Linked DNA regions of Candidatus Scalindua japonica. Each later gene encodes a partner of the first gene's protein in a complex. Links are inferred from orthologs where the notes say so. Each region holds a gene or a part of one and is shown on either strand. Other genes may lie near its edges. The genes, in order: mnmG and mnmE.

The links.
Region 2: the proteins of mnmG (region 1) and mnmE are in contact, whole or in part, in a solved structure (PDB 9HIP), measured with the Escherichia coli proteins. The link is inferred for Candidatus Scalindua japonica from one-to-one orthologs.

What each region holds. Positions count from the first base shown.
Region 1 is NZ_BAOS01000003.1:165,911-169,240, forward strand. The notes cover bases 244-3,242. They hold mnmG (tRNA uridine-5-carboxymethylaminomethyl(34) synthesis enzyme MnmG), read left to right. Parts: upstream 244-823; coding sequence 824-2,662; downstream 2,663-3,242. Other genes in these bases: rny (ribonuclease Y), read left to right, coding at 244-824; rho (transcription termination factor Rho), read right to left, coding at 2,784-3,242. Outside these bases: more of rny, read left to right, coding at 1-243; more of rho, read right to left, coding at 3,243-3,330. UniProt on the Escherichia coli protein: NAD-binding protein involved in the addition of a carboxymethylaminomethyl (cmnm) group at the wobble position (U34) of certain tRNAs, forming tRNA-cmnm(5)s(2)U34.
Region 2 is NZ_BAOS01000005.1:219,932-223,198, reverse strand. The notes cover bases 167-3,102. They hold mnmE (tRNA uridine-5-carboxymethylaminomethyl(34) synthesis GTPase MnmE), read left to right. Parts: upstream 167-885; coding sequence 886-2,319; downstream 2,320-3,102. Other genes in these bases: nrdD (anaerobic ribonucleoside-triphosphate reductase), read left to right, coding at 2,947-3,102; nrdR (transcriptional regulator NrdR), read left to right, coding at 2,445-2,939; yidC (membrane protein insertase YidC), read left to right, coding at 167-850. In the rest of the region: more of yidC, read left to right, coding at 1-166; more of nrdD, read left to right, coding at 3,103-3,267. UniProt on the Escherichia coli protein: Exhibits a very high intrinsic GTPase hydrolysis rate. Involved in the addition of a carboxymethylaminomethyl (cmnm) group at the wobble position (U34) of certain tRNAs, forming tRNA-cmnm(5)s(2)U34.

The DNA.
Region 1 (3,330 bases):
ATGATACTCCCGGTATAATTGTTCTTTCAGGCTTTGACGGTGTGCGTAGAGAGGTAGCCAGGTTAGCAATGAAAAAATTAATTGTGGATGGTAGAATCCATCCTGCACGTATAGAAGAGGTGGTGCAGGAGACCGAAAAAGATATTGAACAGATTGTTCTGGAGACAGGCAAACAAACTAGTTTTGAGTTGGGAATACATGACTTACATACAGAAATTATTAAATTAATAGGCCGTTTAAGGTACCGTACCAGCTATGGGCAGAACCAGCTTCAGCATTCAATAGAGGTTGCTGATCTTGCAGGCGTCCTGGCTGGTGAGTTGAAGCTTGACGCACAAGTAGCCAGGAGGTGTGGGCTTTTGCACGATATAGGCAAAGCGCTAAGCGCCGATGTAGAAGGCACTCACGCTCTTGTTGGTGCAGATTTTGCGAAGCGGTATGATGAAAAGCCGGATGTTATAAACGCAATTGCATCGCACCATGAGGAGGTGCCTTCTGAAACTGTGTATTCTGTCTTGATAAATGCTGCGGACGCCATCTCAGCAAGCAGGCCAGGGGCGAGGCGTGAAACTCTTGAAAAATATGTTAAGCGGCTTGAAAAGCTGGAAAGTGTTGCAATGTCTTTTAACGGAGTTGAAAGTGCTTACGCTATACAGGCTGGCAGAGAAGTAAGGGTTATTGTTCATCCGGATAAAGTCAGTGATAAATCAGCCTCAAAAATTTGCTATGATATTGCTAAGAATGTCGAAGATGAGCTTGAATATCCTGGAGAAGTAACCGTTACTGTGATTAGGGAAAAACGGGTGGTTCAGAAGGCAAAATAATGCACATTAGTTATGATGTCATAGTAGTTGGAGGGGGACATGCCGGATGTGAAGCGGCGTTGGCATCTGCAAGAATGGGTATGCAGACAGCATTGCTGTCGATGAATCTTGATACAATTGCGCAAATGTCTTGTAACCCTGCAATCGGAGGGTTGGCAAAAGGCCAACTAGTACGTGAAGTAGATGCGCTTGGTGGTGAAATGGGGAAGGTCATTGATGAGACGGCCATCCAGTTTAGACTTCTAAATGCCAGTAAAGGGCACGCAGTACGATCTCCCCGCGCACAGGCAGACAAAAAAAAATATCAATTTACAATGAAAAAGAGATTGGAAGAGCAGTACAATCTCTCATTACGACAGGATAGTGTTGAGGAAATTGTAGTTGAAAATAGAGAGAGACTGGATTTAATTGGTAAAAGTGGTACAAAGTACAGATCCAAAGCCGTAATTATTACAACGGGTACATTTCTTAACGGACTAATTCACATTGGCAACTCACAGGTGCATGGTGGGAGATCAAGTGAACCATCATCAGATAAATTATCAGCCGGGTTAAAGGATTTAGGTTTTGAGTTAGCCAGGCTGAAAACAGGAACATCGCCACGCCTGAACGGCAGGAAGATAAATTATGATATCCTGCAAGAGCAAGAGGGTGATAAACAACCTACAGCATTCTCTTTTTCTACCAAAAACATCCAGCAACCTCAGGTTAATTGTTTTATAACATATACAAATAAATTAACGCACGAAATTATCAGGTCAAACCTGGACCGTTCTCCACTTTACACTGGTCAAATTAAGGCAATTGGCCCGAGATATTGCCCTTCTATTGAAGATAAAATCACTAGATTTCCTCATAAAGAGCAACATCAGATATTTATTGAACCGGAAGGTCTCCATACTTCAGAGGTATATTGTAACGGCATTTCTACCAGCGCACCATTTGATGTTCAGGAAGCAATGGTCCATTCCATAAAAGGATTGGAAGAGACAAATATAACGCGTTATGGGTACGCAATAGAATATGATTATGTTCCACCTACCCAGATTAAACCTTCATTAGAGGCAAAAAATGTTGAAAATGTTTTTCTGGCAGGTCAGATAAACGGTACTTCAGGTTATGAAGAAGCTGCTGCGCAGGGAATCATGGCAGGGATAAATGCAGTTTTAAAAATCCGTGGTAGTAAACCTTTTGTTCTTGACCGTTCTGAAGCGTATATTGGTGTTTTAATTGATGACCTGGTGACAAAAGGGACTCGTGAACCATATAGAATGTTCACCTCCAGGGCTGAGTACAGACTCGTTCTCAGACATGATAATGCGGACAGGAGGCTCATGAAATATGGTTATAAGCACGGATTGATCAGTAAAAAGCAATGGGATGAGTTGTCAGTCAAAGAGAAAATTATTTCTGAAACAAATAAGTATCTTGAGTACAAAAAACACGGGGCAGACTCATTAATAAAACTATTGAGGCGTCCAGACATGAATTTCAAAACCTTGTTGGAACTTGACAAAGAACTAATGAATAAAAATATCCCTTCTTCTGCTCAAGAACAGATAGAAATTGAGGCTAAGTATAAAGGCTATATCAGCAGGCAAAACCAGCAAATTGAAAAGTTCAAAAGGATGGAAAACTTGATGCTTCCTGCTCAGTTTCACTATGATAACATACCGGGTTTGAGGAAAGAAGCACAGCAGAAGCTAGACAATCTTCGTCCTGTCTCCTTGGGACAGGCATCTCGCATCTCAGGAGTGTCTCCTGCAGATATTTCAATTCTGATGGTTTATTTGTTGAGTAAGGGCAAACCTGATACTCGAACAGTATCAGGCTCTTAAAGCATTGAACTATAAGAGCGTTGTCAATGTTTTGTAATTCGTTACATTATAAAGTTTAGTTTGCGTTTATTGTATACTCAAACCTCTTGAAAGAGAGAGATATCTCTTGTCCCGAAAAGTACTACCTTTTCATATTCATACTCATTAAGAATTCCGCATTTGTCTGTGTTTTAGATAGTTTGCTTGAAAGTAATTCTAACACTTCTGCAGGATTCATTTCATTAAGTACTCTTCGCAGTACCCACACTCTTTTTAATTCCTCGGGATCAAGTATTAATTCTTCCTTTCTTGTTCCAGACCTGTTTATATCAATTGCGGGGAACAGCCTCTTCTCTGCCAATCTTCTGTCTAAATGCAATTCCATGTTACCTGTGCCTTTGAACTCTTCGAAGATAACCTCATCCATTCTGCTGCCTGTATCGATAAGAGCAGTGGCAATTATAGTCAAGCTTCCACCTTCTTCAATATTTCTTGCAGCACCAAAAAATCTTTTTGGCTTCTGAAGTGCATTGGCATCAACACCACCTGACAGTATTTTTCCGCTATGTGGTATTTCAGTGTTATATGCTCTTGCCAGACGAGTGATAGAGTCTAGTAATATCACAACATCTTTTTTGAACTCTACCATGCGCTTGGCTTTTTCTATTACCATTTCTGCAACCTGTACA
Region 2 (3,267 bases), on another replicon or contig:
GATACCACCACAGGGTGAAAAACGACATGACTATATTTACTTCCTTGGGCCTAAAGAGACAAAGGCCTTAAATCAATGCGAAGATCTCTTGTCGATTTTAGATTATGACTACGGTATGATGAGGTCGATATGTAAGATACTTGTGAAGATACTGAATACGGCATACGGAGTTATTCCAAATTATGGCGTTGCTATCCTGGTGCTTACATTTCTTGTAAAATTAGTACTTTTCCCTTTAACCAGAAAAAGCCAGATGTCCATGGTCAGAATGCAGCAATTACAGCCTCTGATCGGTCAGTTAAAGGAGAAGCATAAGGGCGATAAGCAGAAGATGGGTAAGGAACAGATGAAGTTGTTTAAGGAACATGGGGTGAACCCAATGAGCGGTTGCCTCCCCATGATGCTTCAAATGCCCGTATTCTTTGCTTTATTCAGGACGCTTCAATCCTCATTCGAGATGAGACAGGCTCCTTTTGTAGCCTGGATCGGAGATTTGTCAGCGCCTGATCAACTATTCCAATTACCATTCACATTGCCGGTTATCGGGGGATGGTTGAATATTTTACCGATCTTAATGGGTATTGCGTCATTTATACAAATGAAACTGACACCAAAGAATACCGCAGGAGATGATCCCCAGGCAAAGATGCAGCAGAGAATGATGCAGATGATGCCGCTCCTGTTTCCTATCATGCTTTATAACTTTGCTTCAGGACTTGCTCTTTACTGGACAACAAGTACGATTATCAGCATAGGTGAGCAGATACTGATTAGAAGAAGTGTTAAAAAGCTTGATATCTATTATAAGGGTAAGAGGGTAATTGACGCTAAGGCTAAGGTGAAAAAATAATATTTTGCCACAGCATCAGTAGATAAACTGAAATCATGTCTTTTGGTATCAATGACAGTATATTAGCGATATCCACACCCTCCGGCCAGTCTCTCAGGGCGATTATCAGGCTTAGCGGCAAAGATGTTTTTAATTGTTTAAGAAGTATCTTTGTGCCTGATGCTACCGGAGAGAAAATAAGCAATGAAGGTTTCAGCTCCTGTCATGGCATCCTCTCTCTCGAAAAGGAAAATGTCCGCATTCCTGTCTCTGTTTATATCATGAAGTCTCCAAATTCATACACCAGGGAGGATGTTGTAGAGATCCATACCTTTGGCTCACCTCCCTTGCTTGAGATGCTCATGAAAATGCTGCTTTCGTCTGGAAGAGAAAATACTAATCGAGAAGACAATAATGAAGTATCGAGAAATATTCGGATTGCGGAACCCGGAGAATTTACCAAAAGAGCATTTCTTAATGGCAGGATAAGCCTTGCAGAGGCAGAGTCTGTCATGCACGTTATTCGTTCCCAGACAGATTCTGAGTTGTTAATGTCTGTATCTAACCTGAAGGGTAAGCTGACAGAGTTGATGCATGGCATACAAGGGGGGTTGATGGATCTTTGTGCCAGAGTAGAGGCTTCTATTGATTTTTATGACCAGGACATTGAATTGGTCTCTTCTGGTGAAATCAAGAAAGAACTTGAGCGTGTAAAAGAGAAATTAAGCCTGGTTAGTGGGGGTGGACAAAAACCAAAAATATTTCATCACGGTATTAACACGGTATTAATTGGTTGGCCAAACGCGGGTAAATCAAGTTTGTTTAATAAATTATTAAACCGTTCAAAAGCGATAGTGACGCCAGTCCATGGTACAACAAGAGATACGTTAGAAGCTGATGTGCTTTTAGATGGTATAAATTTCCGCATGAAAGACACTGCTGGGGTTACATGTAGCGAGGGCGAGTTGGAATCTCTTATTGTACGGAAAACATACAGTTCCATGGATGACGCTCAGGTTGTGTTATTTGTTATTGATGGTTCTGTTGATGTTTGTGACCGGCAGATAGCGCTTTTTGACTCTATAACCACGAAGAATAAGATAATAGTAATTAATAAAACCGATCTTAAGCAAAATGTTTGTCATGAAAATCTTCCTTTGCAGATGAACGCTTTTCCGGTGGTAAAAACATCTGTACTTACCGGTGATGGATTGGATACATTAAAAAAAACAATCATTTCTGAAATCCTTGAAAGTAATGTTGATGTTTCAGCATCAGAAATAGTTTTCACCGTAAGGCAGGAAATAGTAATCGGTAAAGCTATTGAAATTATAGAGGAAATCTCGGATTCACTGGTAGGCGGTATGAGTCATGAACTTGTGGCAATTGACCTGAGAAGGATTGTAGACGCTATTGGTGAGGTTACCGGAGAGGTAGTAACAGAAGATATTTTAGACATCGTGTTTTCAACATTTTGTATTGGCAAATAAAAAAAATTAATCCCTGGAATTCCACTTGACATTCTATATGTTGTATGGTAGCTTACTCACACATCCCAGATGTTGTTCTCTGGTTGTTGCTTTTACATTTGTGTTTTTTTAATTCTGATACCATTATGAAGTGCTTGTTCTGTAAAGTTGACGACGATAAAGTTATTAATTCAAGAGCATCAACTGATGGGTTGAGTGTAAAGCGAAGGAGAGAGTGTCTAAATTGTGGCAGGCGTTTTACAACATATGAGAGGGTGGAAGAGAGCCCTGTAAGGGTGATAAAAAAAGATGGTAGCAGGATTAATTTTGATCGCAATAAGATTTTGTCAGGCTTGCTCAAGGCGTGTGAGAAAAGACCAGTGTCAACGGATATACTTGAAACTATTGTTTCTGAAATAGAAAGTGTAATATACGATAAATTTGAGAAGGAGGTTGAAACAACATCTATTGGTGAACTTGTTATGCAACATCTCAGGGTTTTGGATAAGGTTGCTTATGTCAGATTTGCGTCGGTCTATAGAGAGTTTAAAGATATAAACGAATTTATAAATGAACTTAAACCTTTGATGCCTTCAGCGAAGAAAATAAAACAGAAAAAAACAAGTAAGAATGGAGGGTAATAATACAATGACAGTTGAAACAATTCAAAAACGTGATGGTAGGATGGTGGCATTTGATGAGAGCAAGATAGCAGATGCTATTTTTAAGGCAGCAAAAGCTGTTGGTGGAGCGGACCGGTCTATTGCAGCGGAGCTTGCAAGTGTTGTTACCCATTTTTTACAAAAAAGATTTGTTGAAAATATTCCAGGTATTGAGGATGTCCAGGACTTGGTTGAAGAGGTTTTAATAAAAAACGGACATGCAAAGACGGCTAAAGCCTACATTTTATACAGAGAAGACAGGGCGAAGGTGCGTAAATCACTTCGCGTGAGAAAACAAACTACGAAA